3 regions of the Mesorhizobium sp. M2A.F.Ca.ET.046.03.2.1 genome follow, and region 1 is predicted to be linked to each of the others. Evidence: predicted binding sites of a transcription regulator. Region 1 holds the regulator's gene; each other region holds the start of a gene.
What was found. Region 1 encodes PhoB, which activates phosphate uptake and scavenging genes when phosphate is short. Its sites were predicted from a motif close to TGTCATNNANCTGTCAT; they were not measured.
Positions count from the first base shown of each region.

Region 2: the regulator PhoB is predicted to act here: its motif matches at 2,482-2,498, upstream of EJ072_RS13105 (DUF1045 domain-containing protein).
Region 3: the regulator PhoB is predicted to act here: its motif matches at 1,857-1,873, upstream of EJ072_RS00590 (acid phosphatase).

Region 1 is NZ_CP034449.1:4,060,265-4,067,407, reverse strand. Features, by position in the region: gene xylF (D-xylose ABC transporter substrate-binding protein) at 1-673, opposite strand, end outside; gene EJ072_RS19435 (ROK family protein) at 944-2,179, shown strand; gene phoB (phosphate regulon transcriptional regulator PhoB) at 2,342-3,031, opposite strand; gene phoU (phosphate signaling complex protein PhoU) at 3,049-3,756, opposite strand; gene pstB (phosphate ABC transporter ATP-binding protein PstB) at 3,777-4,580, opposite strand; gene pstA (phosphate ABC transporter permease PstA) at 4,577-5,428, opposite strand; gene pstC (phosphate ABC transporter permease subunit PstC) at 5,432-6,418, opposite strand; gene pstS (phosphate ABC transporter substrate-binding protein PstS) at 6,482-7,143, opposite strand, start outside.
Region 2 is NZ_CP034449.1:2,763,126-2,770,268, forward strand. Features, by position in the region: gene iolE (myo-inosose-2 dehydratase) at 20-934, shown strand; gene EJ072_RS13095 (DUF3329 domain-containing protein) at 999-1,211, shown strand; gene iolB (5-deoxy-glucuronate isomerase) at 1,592-2,404, shown strand; gene EJ072_RS13105 (DUF1045 domain-containing protein) at 2,637-3,344, shown strand; gene EJ072_RS13110 (alpha-D-ribose 1-methylphosphonate 5-triphosphate diphosphatase) at 3,381-4,520, shown strand; gene phnN (phosphonate metabolism protein/1,5-bisphosphokinase (PRPP-forming) PhnN) at 4,517-5,143, shown strand; gene EJ072_RS13120 (ATP-binding cassette domain-containing protein) at 5,324-6,139, opposite strand; gene EJ072_RS13125 (ABC transporter permease) at 6,139-6,870, opposite strand; gene EJ072_RS13130 (ABC transporter permease subunit) at 6,878-7,143, opposite strand, start outside.
Region 3 is NZ_CP034449.1:102,968-110,110, forward strand. Features, by position in the region: gene EJ072_RS00590 (acid phosphatase) at 182-1,714, opposite strand; gene EJ072_RS00595 (cytochrome-c peroxidase) at 1,920-3,170, shown strand; gene EJ072_RS00600 (dihydrofolate reductase family protein) at 3,240-3,827, opposite strand; gene EJ072_RS00605 (helix-turn-helix domain-containing protein) at 3,924-4,340, shown strand; gene EJ072_RS00610 (hypothetical protein) at 4,499-4,684, opposite strand; one part of gene EJ072_RS00615 (IS630 family transposase) at 4,780-5,387, opposite strand; one part of gene EJ072_RS00615 (IS630 family transposase) at 5,387-5,723, opposite strand; gene EJ072_RS35770 (hypothetical protein) at 6,180-6,326, opposite strand; gene EJ072_RS00620 (hypothetical protein) at 6,424-6,657, opposite strand; gene EJ072_RS00625 (YqaA family protein) at 6,812-7,143, shown strand, end outside.

The DNA of each region.
Region 1 (7,143 bases):
CGCCGGCGGTGCCGTCATTGGCGGCCACGACCGCGTCGACCTTGTTGTCGTTGGCGGTCAGGAACTGCTCCATGTTCTTCTGCGCGTTGGCGGGCAGCCAGCCGTCGGTATAGGCCTCGCCGACATTCTTGATCTTGCCGCTGTCGATCGCCTCTTTCAGCACTTCCATGGAACCCGAGAACAGGAAGTCGGCGTTCGGATCGGAACCCGAGCCCTTGATGAAGACGTAGTTGCCTTCCGGCTTGGCCTTAAACACCTCACGGGCCTGCATACGGCCGACTTCCTTGTTGTCGAAGGTCAGGTAGAAAACGTCCTTGTTCTCGATCAGGCGGTCGTAGCCGACGACCGGGATGCCCTCATCGAGCGCCTTCTGCACCGCCGGGCCGATTGCCGAGGCATCCTGCGCCAGGATGATCAGCGAATTGGCGCCCTGCGAGATCAGGCTTTCGACGTCGGTCAGCTGCTTGCCCGGATTGGACTGCGCGTCGGCCGAAATATACTTGTCGCCGGCGGCCTCGATTGCGGCCTTCATCGCCGCTTCGTCGGTCTTCCAGCGCTCTTCCTGGAAATTCGACCACGAGACGCCGATCACCTTGTCCTTCGCCTCGGCGACCGAAGCCAGCGTCAGCGACATGGCTACGCCCGCCAGAATGGCGGCTGCGAATTTTTTCATGATATCCTCCCTGCGCCTTGTGCGGCGCGACCCAGACTGGCCCGAAGGCCGGCATAAGAGGCTTTTTTTCGAGCCTCAAAAAAATAGTGGTCCAGCGAAATGAAGCTGTCAACCGACATTCTGATGGCATTTGATGGGTCCAGGCATTTTTTTCGGAGTCCGCAATAAATAATGACATCGGCTTTGGCTTCTGCCACTATCCTTAGCGTGTCAGCGACAGGCCATGGCATCATCACAAGGCCGCGATGACCGGGGAGGACGTGCGAGACGATGTCGGTCGGAATCCGTCACGACGATTTGCGCCGGCGCAACCGCGCCATGGTGATTTCGGCCGTGCGCCGCGCCGGCCAGCCATCGCGGACGGAAATTGCCGCCACCACCGGCCTCAGCCACTCGACCATTTCGGCGATCTCCGCCGATCTGATCCAGGAGGGCATCCTCACCGAGAGCAAGGCCAGCGAGCCGACGGCGTTGAAACGCGGCCGGCCGCAGATCGGCCTGGCGCTGAATCCCGAAGCCGCCGCGGTGCTGACGGTGGTGCTGTCGCTGAACTTCCTGTCGGTCGCCGTCATCGACTATGCCGGCCAGGTGATCGCCGAGGAACAGCGGCGCCTGGACACGCTCGTCATGCCGCGCGACGAGCTGATCGGCGAGTGCCTGGCGATCGTCCGGCGCCGGCTGCAGGATCCCGATCTCGACGTGGGCAGCGTCGCCCGCATCGCCATGGGCATTCAAGGCATCACCGATTCCCACGCGCGCGCCATGCTATGGTCGCCGATCACGCCGCTGACCGACATTCCGTTCGCCGACATCCTGGAGAGGGAATTCGGCATCCCCGCCACCATGGAGAACGACTGCAACATGATGGCGGTGGCGCTGCGATGGCGCGATCCCGAGCGCTATCGCGACAATTTCATAGCCATCCTGCTCTCGCACGGCATCGGCATGGGCCTGGTGCTGAAGGGCGAATTGTTCACCGGCACGCATTCCTCCGGCGGCGAGTTCGGCCACATGATCCATCGTCCGGGCGGCGCGCTTTGCCGCTGCGGCCGCCGCGGCTGCGTCGAGGCCTATGCCGGCAACTACGCCATCTGGCGCAGCGCCATGGGGATAAGCGAGGACGCCGCGCCGACCGACATCGGCGACGCCGACATGCGCGCGCTGGCCGCAAAGGCCCGGCAGGAGGACGGCCCCGAACGGGAAGCTTATCGTCGGGCCGGCGAGGCGCTGGGCTTCGGTCTTGGCAGCCTGTTCGCCCTCATCGACCCGGCGCCGGTCGCCATGGTCGGCGTCAGCGCGGCCGCCTTCGACCTGATCGAGCCGGCGCTGAGGGAGGCGATCGCCCAGACCGCCGGCGGCCAGCACTCGAGCTCGATCTCCTTCGACACCGAGCCGAACGAGCTGCCGCTGATCCGCGAAGGCTGCGCCACCCGCGCGCTGACCTTCGTCGATCAGGAGATCTTCGCGCCGGGTGTCCAGGCAAGAGCGGGCAAGCACGTCGCATAAGCCGCAAGCTCAAGCGCCGGGATATGCTGAGATTCAGGTCAGGCCGAGTCGAGAATGGTGGGTTCCGAGAACCGGAACGGAGCGTACTTTTTGGTACGTGAGTACCGGAAGCGCAGGAAGCCGCCATTCGCAGGCCGGCCTCACCTGAATATCAGCATATCCCTAGTCTTCCCGGATTGCATAACCCGCCCCGCGGATGGTGCGGATGACGTCCGGCATGCGGCCGTTGTTGACGGCCTTGCGCAGGCGGCCGACATGCACGTCCACCGTGCGCTCGTCGATATAGATCGTCTCGCCCCAGACATTGTCGAGTAGCTGGCTGCGCGAGAACACGCGGCCGGGATGCCGCATCATGAACTCGAGCAGGCGGAACTCGGTCGGGCCCAGCCTGATCTCGCTCTTCTTGCGGTAGACGCGGTGCGATTCGCGGTCGAGCACGATGTCGCCGACCTTGAGCACGCTGGACAGCACCTCCGGCTTGGCGCGGCGCAGCAGCGCCTTGACGCGCGCCATGAACTCCGGCGTCGAGAACGGCTTGACCAGATAGTCGTCGGCGCCGGTGGACAAACCTCGAACCCGATCGCTTTCTTCACCGCGCGCGGTCAGCATGATGATCGGCAGCCGCTCGGTCTCGGGCCGCATCCTGAGACGCCGGCAGAGCTCGATGCCGGAGACCGCCGGCACCATCCAGTCGAGCACGAGCAGGTCGGGAACATTTTCCTGAAGGCGGATTTCGGCCTCGTCGCCGCGGGTCACCACTTCCACCTGGTAACCCTCGGATTCGAGATTGTAGCGAAGCAGCACCCCCAGCGGCTCCTCGTCCTCCACCACCATGATGCGTGGCGCGATCATCGGGGTAACCTTTTCCGTCAGGCGGCCGGCGCCGACATTGCCGTCTCGTCCTGCTTGGGACGGTTGGCGGGCAATTGCGTGCCGGTCAGCACATAATAGGCGTTCTCGGCGATGTTGGTCACATGGTCACCGATGCGCTCGAGGTTCTTGGCGCAGAACAGAAGATGAGTGCAAGCGGTGATGTTGCGCGGATCTTCCATCATGTAGGTCAACAGCTCGCGGAAGACGGAGGTGTATTTGACGTCGATGCGTTCGTCGTCGTTGCGAAGCTTGGCCAGCGCCGTGGCATCACCCACCGTATATTCCTGAATCACGCCCTGGACCTGGATCAGCACCAGTTGCGCCATGGAATCGATCGAATGCGTGAGGTCGCGCGGGGCGGTGCTGACGCCGACTGACCCGACGCGCTTGGCGATGTTCTTGGCGAGATCGCCGATGCGTTCGAGGTCGCCCGCCATGCGTATCGAGCCGACCACGTGGCGAAGATCGTCCGCCATCGGCTGGCGCTTGGCGATCAGCGTGATGGCGCGGTCGTCAAGCTCGCGCTGACGCGCGTCCATGATGGCATCGTCGGAGACGACGCGCTGCGCCAGCGCATTGTCGCTTTCGAGCAGGGCCCTGGTCGAGCCGCCGACCATGGAGCCGGCGAGATCGCCCATGTCGTTGATGAGCCGGCTGATCTGCCTCAGATCCTCGTCGAACGAGGCGACGGTATGTTCGGCCATGATGTTGTCCTCGTATGAGCTCAGCCGAAGCGGCCGGTGATGTAGTCCTGGGTGCGCTTCTCGCGGGGCGAGGTGAATATCTTCTCGGTCCGGTCGAATTCCACCAGCTCGCCCAGATACATGAACGCCGTCTGCCGCGACACGCGCGCCGCCTGCTGCATGTTGTGGGTGACGATGACGATCGTGTAGTCGGCCTGCAATTCGTCGATCAGCTCCTCGATCTTGGCGGTCGAGAGCGGATCGAGCGCCGAGGCCGGTTCGTCGAGCAGGATGACCTCCGGCTTCACCGCGACGGTGCGGGCGATGCAAAGGCGCTGCTGCTGGCCGCCCGAGAGGCTCTGGCCGCTGGCGTTGAGCTTGTCCTTAACCTCGTTCCAGAGTGCGGCGCGCTTCAGCGCCGACTCGACGCGGCTGTCCATCTCGGCCTTGCTGATCTTCTCATAGAGCCTGACGCCGAAGGCGATGTTCTCGTAGATCGACATCGGGAACGGCGTCGGCTTCTGGAACACCATGCCGATCTTGGTCCTGAGCAGGTTGAGGTCCTGCGAGCGATCGAGGATGTTCTTGCCGTCGAGCAGCACCTGGCCCTCGGCGCTCTGCTTCGGATAAAGCTCGTAGATGCGGTTCAAGACGCGCAGCAGCGTCGACTTCCCGCAGCCCGACGGGCCGATGAAGGCGGTCACGCTGCGCTCGGGCAGCGACAGGTTGATGTCCTTCAGCGCCTTCGACTGGCCATAGTAGAAGTTGAGGTTCTTGACCTCGATCTTGGCCTTCTCGACGGTCGTGTCGGCTACGTTCAGGTCGGTGGACAACATCGGTTTCATCTGTCCTCTCTGCGTCCGGTTAGGCTGCGGGCGATGATGCTCAGCCCGAGAACCGTCAAGGTGATCATGAGTGCGCCCGTCCAGGCCAGCTGCTGCCATTCCTCGTAAGGGCTGAGAGCGAACTGGAAGATGGTCACCGGCAGGCTGGCCATCGGGGCATTGAGATTGCTCGACCAGAACTGGTTGTTGAGCGCGGTGAAGAGCAGCGGCGCCGTCTCGCCGGAGATGCGGGCGATCGCCAGCAATATGCCGGTCACGATGCCGGACAGCGCCGCGCGGTAGGCGACGGAGCGGATCACCACCCAGCGCGGCGCGCCGATGGCGGTGCCTGCCTCGCGCAGCGCGTTGGGCACGAGGTTCAGCATGTCCTCGGTGGTGCGCACCACGACGGGGATCACCAGGATGGACAGCGCGACGGCGCCGGCGATGGCCGAGAAGTGCCCCATCGGCCGCACCATCAGCTCATAGACGAACAGGCCGACGATGATCGAAGGGGCCGACAACAGGATGTCGTTGATGAAGCGCACCACCGTGGTGAGCTTCGAGAAGCGGCCATACTCGGCCATGTAGGTGCCGGCCAGCACGCCGATCGGCGTGCCGACGAAGATGCCGATGATGGTCATCACGATGCTGCCGTAGATGGCGTTGAGCAGGCCGCCGGCATCGCCCGGCGGCGGCGTCATCTGGGTGAACACGGCCAGCGACACCCCGGAGAGCCCCTTGTAGAGCAGGGCGCCGAGGATCAGCGCCAGCCAGGCAAGGCCGATGCCGGCGGCGATGACGCACAGCGCCATCATCACGGCATTCTTGCGCTTGCGGCTCTGGTGAATTGATGCGGCAGTCGCCATCGGTCAGGCTCCCGTGCGGCTATCGATGCGCAGCAGCATGTAGCGTGCGAGCGCCAGGATGATGAAGGTTATTATGAACAGGATCAGGCCGAGAGCCACCAGCGAGGAGGTGTAGATCGCGCCATCGGCCTCGGTGAACTCGTTGGCGATCGTCGCCGAGATCGTCGTGCCCGGCGCGAACAGCGAGGCGCTGATGCGATGCGCGTTGCCGATGACGAAGGTGACGGCCATCGTCTCGCCGAGCGCGCGGCCGAGGCCGAGCATGACGCCGCCCATGATGCCGACGCGGGTGTAGGGAATGGTCACGCGCCGCGTCACCTCCCAGGTCGTGCAGCCGATACCGTATGCCGATTCCTTCAACACCGCCGGCACCGTGTCGAACACGTCCTTGGTGATCGAGGTGATGAAGGGCAGCACCATGATGGCCAGGATCAGGGAGGAGGTCAGCAGGCCGATGCCGTAGGGCGGGCCGGCAAACAGGCTGTTGAGGCCGGGGATGCCCTTGAAGAGCCAGATGATGAAGGGCTGGATCGTCGTCTGCAGAAAGGGCGCGAAGACGAACAGGCCCCAGATGCCGTAGATGATCGAGGGAATGCCGGCCAGAAGCTCGACGGCGATGCCGATAGGGCGCCTGAGAGGGCGGGGGCAAAGCTCGGTCAGGAAGACGGCGATGCCGATGCCGATCGGCACGGCGATGATGATGGCGATGGCCGAGGTGACGATAGTGCCGTAGATGGGCGCCAGCGCGCCGAAATTCTCGGTGACCGGGTTCCAGGATTCGGTCGAAAGGAAGGATATGCCGAATTTCGACAGCGCTTCCCACGATCCGGCGATCAGCGAGATGGCGACCCCGCCGAGCAGAACCAGCACGAGGATGGCGGAAGCGCGCGTAGCCGCCCGGAAGACCATGTCGGTGAAGGCAAAGCGGCGCACTGTCGCTTCCCTGGTCCGCATGGCGGACGATGTCGCGGCTTCGGAAACGGCACTCATTTAGCCCCTCGCATTTCGAAAGAGACAGGAGGGCGCCGGAAGCGCCCTCCCTTGTTCGTCAGATTACATGCCGGAATAGAGCGGCTTGCCGTTCGCGTCGACGATATCCTTGCCCCACATTTCCTCGACGCTCTTCACGACCGCGTCGGGCATCGGAACATAGTCCAGGCTGGCGGCCAGCTCGTCGCCCTTGGCGTAGGACCAGGCGAAGAACTTGAGCGCCTCGCCGGTGGCGGCGGCATCGTCGGGCTTCTTGTAGACGAGGATCCAGGTGGCCGACGTCATCGGCCAGGTTTCGGCGCCGGCCTGGTTGGCCAGGATGACGCCGTAGCCCGGCTGCGAGTTCCAGTCGGCATTGGCCGCGGCGGCCGAGAAGGCGGCGGCGGTCGGCTCGACCTTCTTGCCGTCCTTGTTGATCAGGTCGGTGTAGGTCAGCTTGTTCTGCTTGGCATAGGCATATTCGACATAGCCGATCGCGCCGCCGGTCTGCGAGACGTTGTTGGCGACGCCCTCATTGCCCTTGGCGCCGATGCCCACCGGCCATTCGAGCGCGGTGTTGACGCCGACCTTCGACTTCCAGTCGGCGCTGACGTCGGCCAGATAGTAGCTGAAGTTGAAGGTGGTGCCCGAGCCGTCCGAACGGTGCACGACCGCGATCGCCTGGTCGGGCAGCTTGACGTCCGGGTTGAGCTTCTTGATCGCTTCGTCGTTCCAGTTGGTGATCT
Region 2 (7,143 bases), 1.3 Mb from region 1:
CCGACATTGGAGTGACGACTTGAAAGCCAAACTGGGCATGTCTCCCATCGCATGGTGGAACGACGATCTCGTGGAACTGAGCGACGACGTGTCGCTGGAGGAGTGCCTGCGCCAGTCGCGCTCGGCCGGCTTCACCGGCATGGAGATGGGCCGCCGCTTCCCCAACGATCCCAAGGTGATGCTGCCGATCCTGAAGGAGGCCGACGTCACCCTTTGCGGCGGCTGGTTCTCCGGCACGCTGGTCAACGAGGACCTGGCGAAGAACAAGGACCGCATCCAGCCTATGATCGACCTGTTCAAGGCGGTCGACGCGCCCTGCATCGTTTATGGCGAGGTCGGCCGTTCGATCCAGGGCGACCGCTCGAAGCCTTTGGCCACCAAGCCAAAACTTTCGGACGACGAGATGAAGGCCTATGGCCGGCGCGTCACCGAATTCGGCGAATGGTGCGCGGAGCAGGGCATGCCGCTTTCCTACCACCATCACATGGCCGCTGTGGTCGAGACCGAGCCGGAGCTCGATGCCTTCATGCGCAACTCCGGCGAAGGCATCCCGCTTTTGCTCGACGCCGGCCATCTCGCCTTTGCCGGCGGCGATGTGCTGCGCGCCATCGACAACCATTACAAGCGCATCAACCATGTCCATCTGAAGGATGTGCGCATGGGTGTGATCGAGGGGCTCGACCGCTCCAAACAGTCCTTCCTCGATGCCGTGGCGCTCGGCGCCTTCACCGTGCCGGGCGACGGCTCGCTCGATTTCGGCGCCATCGTTCAGCGTTTCGCCGATTATGGCTATGAAGGCTGGTTCGTCGTGGAAGCCGAACAGGATCCTAAGAAGAACCCGCCGCTCAAGATGGCCCAGGTCGGCCACAAGGAGCTGATGCGAGTGATGACAGCCGCCGGCTACACGGTGGAGACGCAAGGGTTTCCGGCCTGAACGGTGGATCTGGTCCAGCGCCCGGTTTATCCGTTGCGCTTTGGGCAAATCCTGGATTGGCGTGATGAAAGACTATGAGCATCCCTTCTTCCGGCCGTTGTGGCGACGCATCGCCGTCGTCGCGGTCTGCCTGATCTGGTCGGCGATCGAGTTCGCCTCCGGCACGCCGTTCTGGGGCATCATCGCGCTCGGCTTCGCCGGCTATGCGGTGTGGCAGTTTTTCTATCTCTACAAGCCGGCGGAGGAGGCGAAGCCTCCGGCCGAGCCGAAGGAATGAGGCGGAAGCCATGGCGCGGACGTTTTTGCGGATCGGGTGCTGCGTGCGTCATAGATCGCATACGTCGGCGATTGGCCGGAACGCACCTCGCTTCGTCATCCTAGGGCGGAGCAAGGAGCGCAGCGACGCAGCGCAGGCCTAGGATCCATGCCATGACTTTGAAGTGTTGCAACGGTGCAGAATTCTGCTCCGCTGGCATTCCACGTCTGAGGTAACGGCATGGATCCTAGGGTCTCCGCGACGGAGCTTCGCTCCTGCTTCGCCCTAGGATGACGAAGTTTAGAGGCCACGGCCAACACCGAAGGTTTGCGCCGGATTCCTCAGCTGGTGAAATCTCTGGGTCGCCAGCCCGCTGAGCGAACAAGGACAGGAGAGACAAAATGTCGAAACTCATCGTCAAGGCCGACAGGGGCCACGGCCATGTCGCGCATGTCACGCCGCAAAGCGCCGGCTGGACCTATGTCGGGTTCGACCTGCATCGGCTGAAGGTGGGCGAGACGGCGTCCGGCAAGACGGGCGACCGCGAGGTTTGCCTGGTCTTCGTTACCGGCAAGGGCAAGGCGACCGCCGGCGGCAAGGATCTCGGCCTGCTCGGCGAGCGCATGTCGCCTTTCGAAGGCAAGCCGTGGTCGGTCTATGTGCCGCAAGGCACCGAATGGTCGGTGACCGCCGACACCGAGCTGGAACTCGCCGTCTGCTCGGCGCCGGGCCTCGGCGGCGGCCTGCCGGTGCGCGTCATCGGGCCGGACGATCTCGGCCAGGAGGTACGTGGCAAGGGCACCAACACGCGCTACGTCACCAACATCCTGCCCGAGGGCAAGCCGGCGGATTCGCTGCTGGTGGTCGAGGTCATCACGCCCGGCGGCCACACGTCCAGCTACCCGCCGCACAAGCACGACCAGGACAATCTGCCGGCCGAATCCTACCTGGAAGAGACCTACTATCACCGCCTCAACCCGCCGCAGGGTTTTGCCTTCCAGCGCGTCTACACCGACGCCGACCGCAACGGCGTGCGCGAGCTGGACGAGGCCATGGCGATCGAGGACGGCGATGTCGTGCTGGTGCCGAAGGGCTATCACCCCTGCGCGGCCTGCCACGGCTACGACCTCTATTATCTCAACGTCATGGCCGGACCGAAGCGGACGTGGAAATTCCACAACGCGGCCGAGCACGAATGGCTGATGAAGGCCTGACCGCGCATTGGTCCAGCCCGGAAAAATCGTCGGCTAACGAGCTTGCGGCTGGACTTGCCTTCGAAAACCCATGAAAGCTTCGTCAATCCGTCATGGAAATCACCTATGGCAGCGGTTCCGGTGCATGTCGCCGCAAACGCCTTGGCGTTTTGGGACCCACGACTTGCCAAGACAATGACTTGAAGCGCGTCGCATGATCCTTCGGGCGCGGCGCGCTTGACGAGGAACGCCGATGCGATACGCCATCTACTACACACCGGAACAGGACGAGAAGCTGGCGCGCATTGCCGCCAACTGGCTGGGCCGTGACCCATTCGGGGCGGCGACGCGGCCGGTGGAGGCCGTCGGCGATCTGTCTGCCGCGGAAGTCGCCTTCCACACCGCCTCGGCCAGGCGCTACGGGTTCCATGCGACGCTGAAGGCGCCATTCCGGCTGGCGCCGAACGAGACCGAAGCCTCGCTGCGGGCCGCGCTCGACGCTTTCGCCGAGGCGACGCCGCCTGTCGTCATCCCGCGTCTGGTCGTCGGGCAGATCGACGGCTTCTTCGCGCTGGTGCCGGAAACGCGGTTCGCGCCGCTCAACGACTTCGCCGGCGAGGTGGTGCGCGCCTTCGACAGTTTCCGGGCGCCGCTGACCGAGGCCGAGATCGAGCGACGCAGCCCCGATGCGCTGAAGCCGGACGAGTTCCGCAACCTCTGCCAATGGGGCTATCCTTACGTCTTCGACACGTTCCGCTTCCACATGACGCTGTCGGGGCGCGTCGGGCCGGAGGAGAGCCCGCGTCTTCGCGCGGCGATCGACGGCCTGTTCGCCGACGTGCTGCGGCAGCCGGTGCCGGTCGATGCGCTGACCTTGTTCGTCGAAAGCGAGCCTGGCGCCCCGTTCATGGTGCTTTCGCACCACGCGCTTGGCCGTGGCCAGGCCCGCAAGACAGCTTGATTTGATTGCCGACCGCTCGAGATAGGACCGCCTGAGATGACCGCCGAAACCGTTCTCACCAATACCCGCATCGTGCTGCCCGACGAGATCGTCGAGGGCTCGCTTCTGTTGCGCGACGGCCTGATCGCCGCCGTCGAGCCGGGCGCTGCCCGCACCGGCGAGGATATGGGCGGCGACTACATCATCCCGGGCCTCGTCGAGCTGCACACCGATCACCTCGAAGGGCATTACGCGCCACGCCCGAAAGTGCGCTGGAACCCGATCGCCGCCGTGCTTGCCCATGATGCCCAGGTGGCGACCGCCGGCATCACCACCGTGCTCGACGCCCTGCGCGTCGGCATGGACGAGGACGCCGACCTGAAATCCGACGATGTGCGCAAGCTGGCCGATGCGATCGAAGATAGCGTGCGCCAGGATCGGCTCAGGGCCGACCATTTCATCCATTTGCGCTGCGAGGTCTCGGCGCCGGACTGCCTCGAGGCTTTCGCCAATTTCGAGACTGACGACAGGGTGAAGCTCGCCTCGCTGATGGATCACGCGCCCGGACAGCGCCAGTTCGTCAATCTCGAGACCTATGCCTATTACTACCAGCGCAAGCTGAAGCTGACCGACCGCGACTTCCAGAAATTCTGCGAGAAGCGAATGGCGGAATCGGCCCGCAATTCCGGCCCGAACCGGGTTTTCATCTCGGCCGCCTGCCGCGAGCGCGGCATCGTGCTGGCCAGCCATGACGATGCAACCGCCGGCCATGTCGACGAGGCGATCGAGCAGGGCGTGCGCGTCGCCGAGTTCCCGACGACGGAAGAAGCGGCCAAGGCCTCCAAGGCGGCGGGTCTCGGCGTGCTGATGGGTGCGCCGAACGTCATGCGCGGCGCCTCGCATTCCGGCAATGTCTCGGCGCGCACGCTTGCCGCCGACGGCCTGCTCGACATCCTGTCGTCCGACTACATCCCCTTCAGCCTGATCCAGTCGGCCTTCTTCCTCGGCGATGTCGTCGAAGGGATTTCGCTGCCCCAGGCTGTAGCGATGGTCTCGAAGAACCCGGCCGAAGCGGTCGGCCTCGCCGACCGCGGCGTCATCGAGCCTGGCCGCCGCGCCGATCTGGTGCGCGTGCGCGTCGACGACCATGTGCCGGTCGTGCGCACCGTGTGGCGCCAGGGCCGCCGGGTCGCATGATGGTCTCGGCCCTCATCGAGCGCGAGCTGGCCGATAGCCTGCCGATCCGCAACGGCGTCTTCGTCGCGGTGGTCGGCCCGAGCGGTGCCGGCAAGGATACGGTGATCGGCTACGCCAAGCAGCGTTTTGCCGGTGAGACGCGGCTGGAATTCGTGCGCCGCGTCATCACCCGGCCAAGTGACACCGCAAGCGAGGATCACGACACGCTGGCGGATGCCGCCTTCGCGGAAGCCGAGGCAGACGGCGCCTTCTCGCTGTGCTGGGACGCGCACGGCCTGCGCTACGGCCTGCCGGCCGATGTCGACTGGGCCGTGGCGAACGGCCATGTCGCCGTGGCGAATGTCTCCCGCGCGGTCATCCCGGCGCTGCGCGAACGCTACGCCAACCTGGCCGTGGTCGAGATCACCGCCACGCCGGAGATCCTCGCCGAGCGGCTGGCGGCGCGCGGCCGCGAATCGCGCGGCGAAGTGCTTGCCCGCCTGGCGCGCAGCGCCAGCGTCAAGCTGACCGGGCCGGACGTCACCTCGATCGACAACAGCGGCGACAAGGAGCTCGCCGGCGAACGCTTCGCCGAGGTGCTGCGCAAGGCGATGGCGTTTTCCGGTCTGTCGGACATGATTTAAGCGCCTTCCCTTCTCCCCCTTGTGGGAGCAGGTGGCTGCGAAGCGGCCGGATGAAGGGTGCTGGAAGGAATGAAGCGCTGGCGGTTGGGCACAACGGTGCTGCCAGGCGAACGCCATTGCCCAGCTGGAACACCCCTCATCCGTCTCGGCGCTTCGCGCCGATCCGAGAAGGAGAGGCGCCTACTTGTTGAAGTTGGCGATGAACTGCTTGAACTGCGGCGTCGGCGGCCTGGCGAACATCTCCTTCGGCTCGCCGACCGAATCCACCTCGCCCTTGTGCAGGAACATCACCTTGCTCGACACGTCGCGGGCGAAGCCCATTTCGTGGGTGACGACGAGCATGGTGCGCCCTTCCTCGGCAAGCGAGCGCATGACGCGCAGCACCTCGCCGACCAGTTCCGGATCGAGCGCCGATGTCGGCTCGTCGAACAGCATCACCTTGGGGTTCATCGCCAGGGCGCGGGCAATTGCCGCGCGCTGCTGCTGGCCGCCCGACATATGCGGCGGATAGTAGTTGCGGCGCTCCCATATGCCGACGCGCTTCAGCAAGGCCTCGGCCTGCTCCAGGCACTCGGCGCGCGGCCGCTTCAAAACATGCGTCGGCGCGGCGACGAGGTTTTCCAGCACGGTCATGTGCGACCAGAGATTGAAGCTCTGGAAGACCATGGCGAGGTTGGCGCGAATCCGTTCCACCTGGCGGATGTCGGCCGGCATCTGATGGCCGTCGCGGCTTCGCTTCATCTTGATCAGCTCGCCGTCGACCCGCACCTCGCCGGAGTCAGGGGTCTCCAGCAGGTTGATGCAGCGAAGCATCGTGCTCTTGCCGGACCCGGAGGAGCCGAGGATGGAAATCACGTCGCCCTTGTGGGCTTCCAGCGAAATGCCCTTGAGCACCTCGTGATCGCCAAAGCATTTGCGCAGGTCCTTGACGCTGATGGCAGGCGTCACTCCGGAGGACGGTGCTGCTTTCGCGGCAGCGGCGACATTTGCCGACATCACAACACCTCCGGTACGGGTTTGATTTGCTGACTCTGCTCGGGCGGCGGCCGCAGATGCGGCGACAGCCGGTATTCGACCCAGGCGAACAGCCGGGCGATCGACAGGTTGAGCAGCAGGTAGATCACGCCGGCGCAGGTCAGCACCTCGATCGGCCGGAACGTGTCGTGCTGGATCTTCTGCGCCGTTCCCATCATCTCCATGATCGTGACCACCGAGGCGAGCGCGGTCGCCTTGGTCATCAGGATGATTTCGGTCGAATAGGCCGGCAGAGCGAGCCGCAGCGCGATCGGGAGCGTGACGAGGCGGAAACGGGTGAAGGCCGACATGCCGAACGCCTTGGCCGCCTCGATCTGTCCGACCGGCACCGCCCGCAGCGCGCCGCGGAATATCTCGCTCTCATAGGCGGCCGTGTTCAAGGCCATAGCGACGATCGTGCAATACATCGGATCGCGCAGGATCGGCCACAGGATCGAGCTGTGGCGGACGAAGTCGAACTGGGAGAGGCCGAAATAGATCAAATAGAGCTGCACCAGAAGCGGCGAGCCACGGAAGATGAAGACATAGGCGCGGGTGAAATATTCGCCCAATCTGTAGCCGGAAGCCCGCAGCCAGGTCAGGCCGGTGGCGATGATCAGCCCGAAGGCGATGCCGAAGAACCAGATCTCGAGCGTCAGCGGCAGCGCCTTCAGCACGCTCCACATGGTGGGAAGGTAGAAGTCGAGATCCACCGCCACCTCACTTCGGCCGCGTGAAACTGCGCGAGGTGTAACGCTCGGCCTTTTCGAAGATCGGCGTCGAGATCGAGGTCATCACCAGGTAAAGGATGCCAGCGACCGTGTAGAAAAGCAGCGAATGATGCGTCGAACGCGCGGCCTTGTTCGCGGTGAGCATCAGCTCCGCGACGCCGGTGACCGAGATCAGCGCCGAATCCTTGATGGTCAATTGCCAGACATTGCCCAGCCCCGGCACGGCGAGGCGCAGCACCTGGGGCACGATCACGA
Region 3 (7,143 bases), 3.4 Mb from region 1:
GCTGGACACTTTTCGCGGGCGTCGCGTCCTCGCCTTCTCCCCGTTCATGGGGAGAAGGTGCCCGAAGGGCGGATGAGGGGCGGCGCCGGCGCCTAAAAGGCAGCGTGGGCGCCCTACGAAGGCCCCCTCTCCGTCCGCTTCGCGGACACCTCTCCCCGCCTTTGGCGGGGCGAGGAAAACGCTACTTCGTCAGATCCAGCGCCGCCGTCAGATCGCCCATCGGCGGCTGGTCGTCGTTGCGCAGCGCCTTGTCGCGGGCGACGATGCCTTGCAGCACCGGCAGCTCGTAGCGGTTGGTGATGAAGCGCAGGATCGAGGTGGTGTCGTACTGCGTGTGGTCGACCATGCCCATCTTCGCATAGGGCGAGATGATGAAGGCCGGGACGCGGTTGCCCGGGCCCCAGCGGTCGGCCTTGGGCGGCGCGACGTGATCCCAGAAGCCGCCATTCTCGTCATAGGTGACGACCACCAGCATATGCGCCCATCGCGGGCTCTTCTCCAGATGCGAAACGATGTCGGCCAGATGCTGGTCGCCCGAGGTCACGTCGGCATAGCCGGCATGTTCGTTGAGGTTGCCCTGCGGCTTGTAGAAGGAGACCTGCGGCAGCTTGCCGTCGTCGATCGCCTTGATGAACTCTTCGCCGCCGAGGCCGCCATCCTTGATGTGCTCGGCGCGCGCGGCTGTGCCCGGCGCGTAAGCCGCGAAATAGTTGTAGGGCTGGTGATGGAACTGGAAGTTCGGCACGGGCGTCGCGTTCTTGCCGTCGAGCGCCACCTGCCAGGCGCCTGAATACCACGCCCAGGAAACGCCCTTCAGCGACAGGAGATCGCCGACGGTGATCTCGTGCTGCGGCGGCAGCGTGGTCGGCGCAGCCGGATCGGCGAGCGCCTTGTCGCCGCCTTCGGCCGGCTTGTTGGCGCTCGGCTGGTAGGGCGGCTGCATGGTGTTGACGGCATAAAAGTCTGGAGTGATTGCGCCGTCATTGGCGAATTTCGGCACGCCGCCGAGTGCGGAGGCCGGTGAATTGTCGGCCGGCTTCAGCGTCACGCCATCCGGCTCGACGACGGCGATCTGGCCCTTCACCGGGCTGGTGTCGGCATTCGGATAGTAGGGCACGCAGGCGCAGGCGAGCATGAAGTGGTTGAGGAAGGAGCCGCCGAAGGCGCCTTGGAAGAAATTGTCGGCCAGAACGTACTTCTTGGCGATCGCCCACATCGGCAGGTTGGAGCCGTCGTAATGGCCCATTACCAGCGAGCCGGAATCGGCCCAGGCGACGAACTTGTCGTTCTTGCCGCCGTCGATCTGCATCTGCTCCTGGTAGAAGCGGTGCCAGAGGTCATGCGTGACGACGTTGGTGCCCTCGTTGAAGCCGTTGGGATCGTCGATGGCGAATGTCGCGTTGGCGAGATGCGCGCTCTGCGCTTCCGTCACCGCCGGCGTGACGCCCTTGCCGGTCAGCCCGCCCCAGGCCGGCGGCAACTCGGAAAGCAGCTTGCCGTCACGGTCGAGCTGGCGCGCCTGGCCGGGCGACACATTCGCCAAGCCGTTGGCACCGGGGAAGCCGCCATAGAGGTTATCGAAGCTGCGGTTCTCGGCGTAGATGACGACGACGGTGTCGATCTTGTCGTAGCCGGGGGGAGCCGCGTGGGCAGCGGCGGAGAGCGATGCCAGCGCCGTGGTGGCGAGGCAAAGGGAGAGAAGGGACCGGGTCATTGAAGGATGCCTCGTGGCTGGGGAATGGCTGGAGGACGGCAATGCAGGAACGCAGATGCATCAATGCCCAGCTACTTCGATGCCTTGTCACCTTTGTGACAGTTCCGTCCCCGTCAAACACGGTTTCGTGAGCGGGACGGCCAGTCATCAATCCGTTGCACTTGAACCTTACGTCGCGAAGGAAATCAGGGATGTCGCCGCGCAGATGAGACGGAAAAATCACGCGATCGCCCTGCTGGCAGCTTCGATCGTCGGCTTGACCGCACCCGCCAATACCGCGGAGCCATTGGGCGTCCATCCTGGCCCGATGTCGCGCCGGGAAGCTTATGCCCGCGTCGACGCGCTGACGGCGCTCGGACGGCAGATGTTCTTCGACCTTTCGCTCTCTGCTTCCGGCAAGCAGGCCTGCTCGTCCTGCCACGATCCCAATCACGCCTTCGGACCGGCCTCGGCCTCGCCGGTCGAGATGGGCGGAGCCAGGCTCGACCAGCCCGGCGTGCGCGCCGTGCCGTCGCTGCGCTATTTGCAGGCAGCGCCAGCCTTCAGCGAGCATTTCTACGACTCCGAGGACGAAGGCGACGAGAGCGTCGACAACGGCCCGACCGGCGGCCTGACCTGGGACGGCCGCGCCGACCACGGCAAGGACCAGGCGAGAATCCCGCTGCTGTCGCCCTTCGAGATGGGCAACAAGGACGAGGCCCAGGTGGCCGCCAGCCTGCGCAAGGCGCCCTATGCCGACGCCTTCAAGGCCGCCTTCGGCGCCGATGTCTTCGACCATCCGCAGGACGCTTTTGATGCCGCGGTGGAAGCGCTCGGCACCTTCGAGCAGAGCAGCGCCGATTTCTATCCCTATTCCAGCCGCTATGACGCCTTCCTCGCCGGCAAGGCGCAGCTCTCGGCGCAGGAATTGCGCGGCCGGATGCTGTTCGAGGACGAGGCGAAGGGCAATTGCGCGAGCTGCCATTTGAGCGAGCCCGCCAATGACGGCGAGCCGCCGCAGTTCACCGACTACGGCCTGATCGCGATTGCCGTGCCGCGCAATCCGGCGATCCCCGCCAATTCCGATCCTGATTACTTCGACCTCGGCCTGTGTGGCCCGCTGCGCACCGACTTCAAGGGCCGCGCCGAGTATTGCGGCCTGTTCGAGACGCCGACGCTGCGCAACGTGGCCTTGCGCAAAAGCTTCTTCCACAATGGTTATTTCCACACGCTGCGCGACGCGGTCGCCTTCTATTCCAGCCGCGACAGCGATCCGGCGCGCTGGTACCCGAAGAATGCCGACGGCACGGTCGACAAATTCGACGATCTGCCAAGAGCTTACTGGCCGAACCTCAACACCGACCCGCCGTTCAACGGCAGAAAGCCCGGCGACAAGCCGGCGCTGACCGATGCCGAGATCGACGACATCGTCGCCTTCCTCGGCACGCTGACCGACGCCGACCAGGCGGGGCACTGAGGCTGGGGGCCAGTCAGAAAGGCGCGCCGCGAGATTGATTCAAGGCGGTGCGGGCTCGGTTGCCGCTTCTCATTGCGCGAGCGCGTAGCGGCTCACCACCATGCCGCAGGCATAGGACTTCGAGCCGAGGAGCGTCAGCCTGGCGAACCCGCTTTTGTCGAAGATGCGGCGGCCTTTCCCCAGCACCGCCGGATTGATGAAGAGCTGGAACTCGTCGACCAGGCCGGCGGCGATCAGCGCCGAGGCGAAGCCGGCGCCGCCGAACACGGCGATGTCGCCGCCCTCGCCCTGCTTCAGCGCGTCGACCTCGCGCGGCAGGTCGCCGCTTACGACCCATGTCCGTTCCCAGCGCGACGCTGCAAGCTTGTCGCTCGCGACGACCTTCTCAGCCTCGACGATACGCTGCGCGAAAGCATAGAAGCGATCCTTCGGATATTTCTTGGCCGCATTGCCCCAATGGGCAAGGTAGCCCTCTTCCACCATCTTGCGGCTCAACAGGATGGTGCCGACGGTCGTGAAGACGGCATTGAAATCCTGCTTCAACTCCTCGTCCCAGTCGCTGTCGTCGCCCCATTCCCAAAGCTGCCAGCGACGATCCTCATCGGAGCCGACAAAGCCGTCGACCGACATTTGCATCTGAAGGATCAGCTTCCTCATGCTCATTCTCCTCGCCAATGATTTACTTTTGGAACCGTTTGACGCAAAGCGGCAATGGTGTCAATAGTAAATTGATTTACAAATGGAAGTATGTTGATGGCGACCAAGGGACGGTCTGGCTGCCCGATCAGCCTCTCGCTCGAATTGCTCGGCGACCGCTGGACACTGCTCATCATCCGCGACCTGGCTTTCGCCGGGAAACGGCATTTTCGCGAATTCCTGCAGTCCGACGAAGGCATCTCGTCGCGCACGCTGGCCGAGCGGCTGCAGACGCTGCAGGACGAAGGCATCCTCACGCGAAGCGACGACCCCAGCCATGGCCTGAAGGCGATCTACCGGCTGACAGAGGCCGGCATCGACCTGTTGCCGGTGCTGGCGACGCTAGGCGCCTGGGGCAGCAAACACCGCAAGGCCGACGACAAGCTTGCCCGAATCGCCGATGACCTCGCGACCGGCGGCGAGCCGGCGCTCGAGCGGATGAAGGAGACGCTCAGGGCGCAACATATGGGATAGCGGAGTCGGAACACCGCGCTCCGCCGGCGACCTGTGTTCAAACGCTTGGGTCAGCGAGCGGCGTTGCGTGGCCAGTGCGTCGAAGGCAAATGCAACACCCGCGTGCCGTCCGCCGATTTGTCTCGCATTTTCACAGTTGGCCATGAGCGTCGACGATCTCAGCCAGCCTGTCCGCTCCGCGGCGGCCCCGCCGGCTCCTCGGCCGGTGGCTCCCCGGGGAGCCCCAATCGCAGCCGCTCCTCCTCGGCGAAGCTCTCGGCCTGCTCGTGAATGTCGAACACTTGCTGCGTCAGCCTGCCACCGTCGACGATGCGCACGATCCATTGGCCATTGACGGTTTTCACACGCACACTGTCTGGCTCGCTTGTTATCATACGGCTCCTGCCTTCGGCCCAAGTATCTGGTGCCTAGACCCAATACGATCTAGAGCGCGTCCTGTTTAATCCGGTTCATATCCTGCGGCTTTGAAGTAGTTGGCACATTCGGCTGGGGTGAAGAGGTCGACGACCGCACCGACCGCGTCCCACAAAGCGTTGATGGTCCTCTCGGCCTTTGCTCGCAGCAGCGCCTTGAGTTTGGCGAAGGCGTTCTCAATCGGATTGAAGTCGGGACTGTAAGGCGGCAGGTAGAGCAGGCTCGCGCCTGCGGCCTCAATCGCGTCGCGCACGCCGGCGGCCTTGTGGGCGGGCAGGTTGTCCATGACGACTACGTCGCCCTCCGACAATGTCGGGACCAGCACCTGTTCGACATAGGCCAGGAACACGTTGCCGTTCATGGCGCCGTCGTAGACGAAGGGCGCAGTCATGCCCGTCAGCCGCAGCGCTCCGGTGAAGGTCGTGGTCTTCCAGTGGCCATGCGGCACGCCGGCCCGGCAGCGCTCGCCGCGCGGCGCTCTTCCACGCAGGCGGGCCATCTTTGTGGAGAGGCCGGTCTCATCGATGAACACGAGCTTCGCCGGATCGAGGTCGAGCTGGCCGTCGAACCAGTCCCGGCGCCGGTTCAGGATGTCGGGGCGATCCTGCTCCAGTGCGTGCGCGGACTTTTTTTGAATGTCCAGCCGTGGCGGCGAAGCCAGGCGCTCAAGGCGCTGCGGCTGATGCGCACCGACTGCTCGGCGACGAGCCGCTCCACCATCTCGTTCAGCGTGATGTCCTTGCGCTCCTCGATCAGCCTGACGATGAAGGGTTCATGCGCATCGAGGCTGGAGGCGCGGCGGCGGCCCTGCGGGCGGGGCGCCAGTTCGCCGATCTTCGCCCGCGCAATCCAGCGGATCGCGCTGGACACTCCCACGCCGAACCGCGCCGCCGCTTGCCGCGCCGACATGCCCTCGTCCGAAGCCTTCAAGACCCGCGACCGAAGATCCATGCTCAATGCTTTTCCCATCGTCAACCTCCATCGAGGTGGACGTTGAATCAGCACAAAACGCAGCCGTCACATCACAATCGATTCATCGATCACAGGAAGTGCTCTAGAGCGCCTTAAGTTGTCGAAAGCGGAGCTGATCGACATTTAGTGCGAAGGCACTCGCCGATACTCAGTAGATTTTTGAAATCTGACGGATAAAAACGACTATGGCGCCTACGTCGCCCCGTCGAGCAAAGACTACAATAACTCACGGAGTGGTGGGGAGCGATGGGCGGCCCGGCTGCCTTGGGGGTGATACTGGGTTCGGCGGCCGGGCCTGACCGGAGTTTGCGAGGCCGCCGGCTGCAGGAAAGGATGCGCTCGCGCCCATGCGAGGGCAAGAACGACCTAGGCCCTAGGACCAAAGCTGCAAGCGCAGGGGCCGAGACGGACCAATCACAATCAGGCTGTAAACCACCTGAAGCCGGCCGCGCGTCAAAAGCCGAAATAATGCTGGCCGAAAAGATAGCCGAGCGCCGCGACCACCAGCGGAAACAGCGCCGGCGCCGCCCTGCTGAACAGCGAGGCGCTTATCTCCTTGGCTGGAGCGCTGGGTTTGGCATTGCCGAGGTTTTTGGTCATGGGCTTAGTACCGGTTGGGGCCAGTTGCCGGCGGAGCCATAAATTAGAAGTCGCTTATTAAGTTTCCAGCAAGCCCAATGCTACAATTCGCGGCAATTTATTCCGATTGCTGGGTGCGCTCGGCAAGCGCGAAAGCCTGGAGGTTGCGCGATTTGCCGGGATCCTGGTCGGCATTGGCGATGATGGCATGGAAGGCGGCGCGGGCGATGTCCTTCTTCCTGGCGTCGGGATGCTCCTTGCGCACCGCCTTGAGCAGGTCTTTCGGCTTCATATCGGGGGTGACGAGGCGCATCAGCGTGTCGCCTATGGCCTGCAATTCGCTGGCATCCATAACGATGACCCTGTTTTGACGACATAAGCCTAGCATATAGGGGAGCGAGCGCGTCACTTTCGTGATACGCGCCGGGAGCTGGGCGACGGTCGCCATGACCCAAGCCGTCGATAGTCAGGATCCGAAATGGCGAGAGGCGAACTGACGGACGGCAATGCTTGGTGACCTTGCCGCTTTCGGCGGACTTTTCCTGACCGCCTTCGCCGCCGCGACCATCCTGCCGCTGCAATCGGAAGCAGCGCTGGTCGGCTTTCTCCTGGCCGGGACCCATTCGCCGGCCGCGCTGGTTCTGGTCGCGACGATCGGCAACGTGCTTGGTTCGGTGGTCAACTGGCTGCTGGGCCGCGGCATCGATCGCTTCGGCGACCGCAAATGGTTTCCGGCAAAGCCTGCCGCGCTCGACCGCGCGGCGGCGCGCTATCACCGTTACGGACGATGGAGCCTGCTGCTGAGCTGGGCTCCATTTATCGGCGATCCGCTGACGGT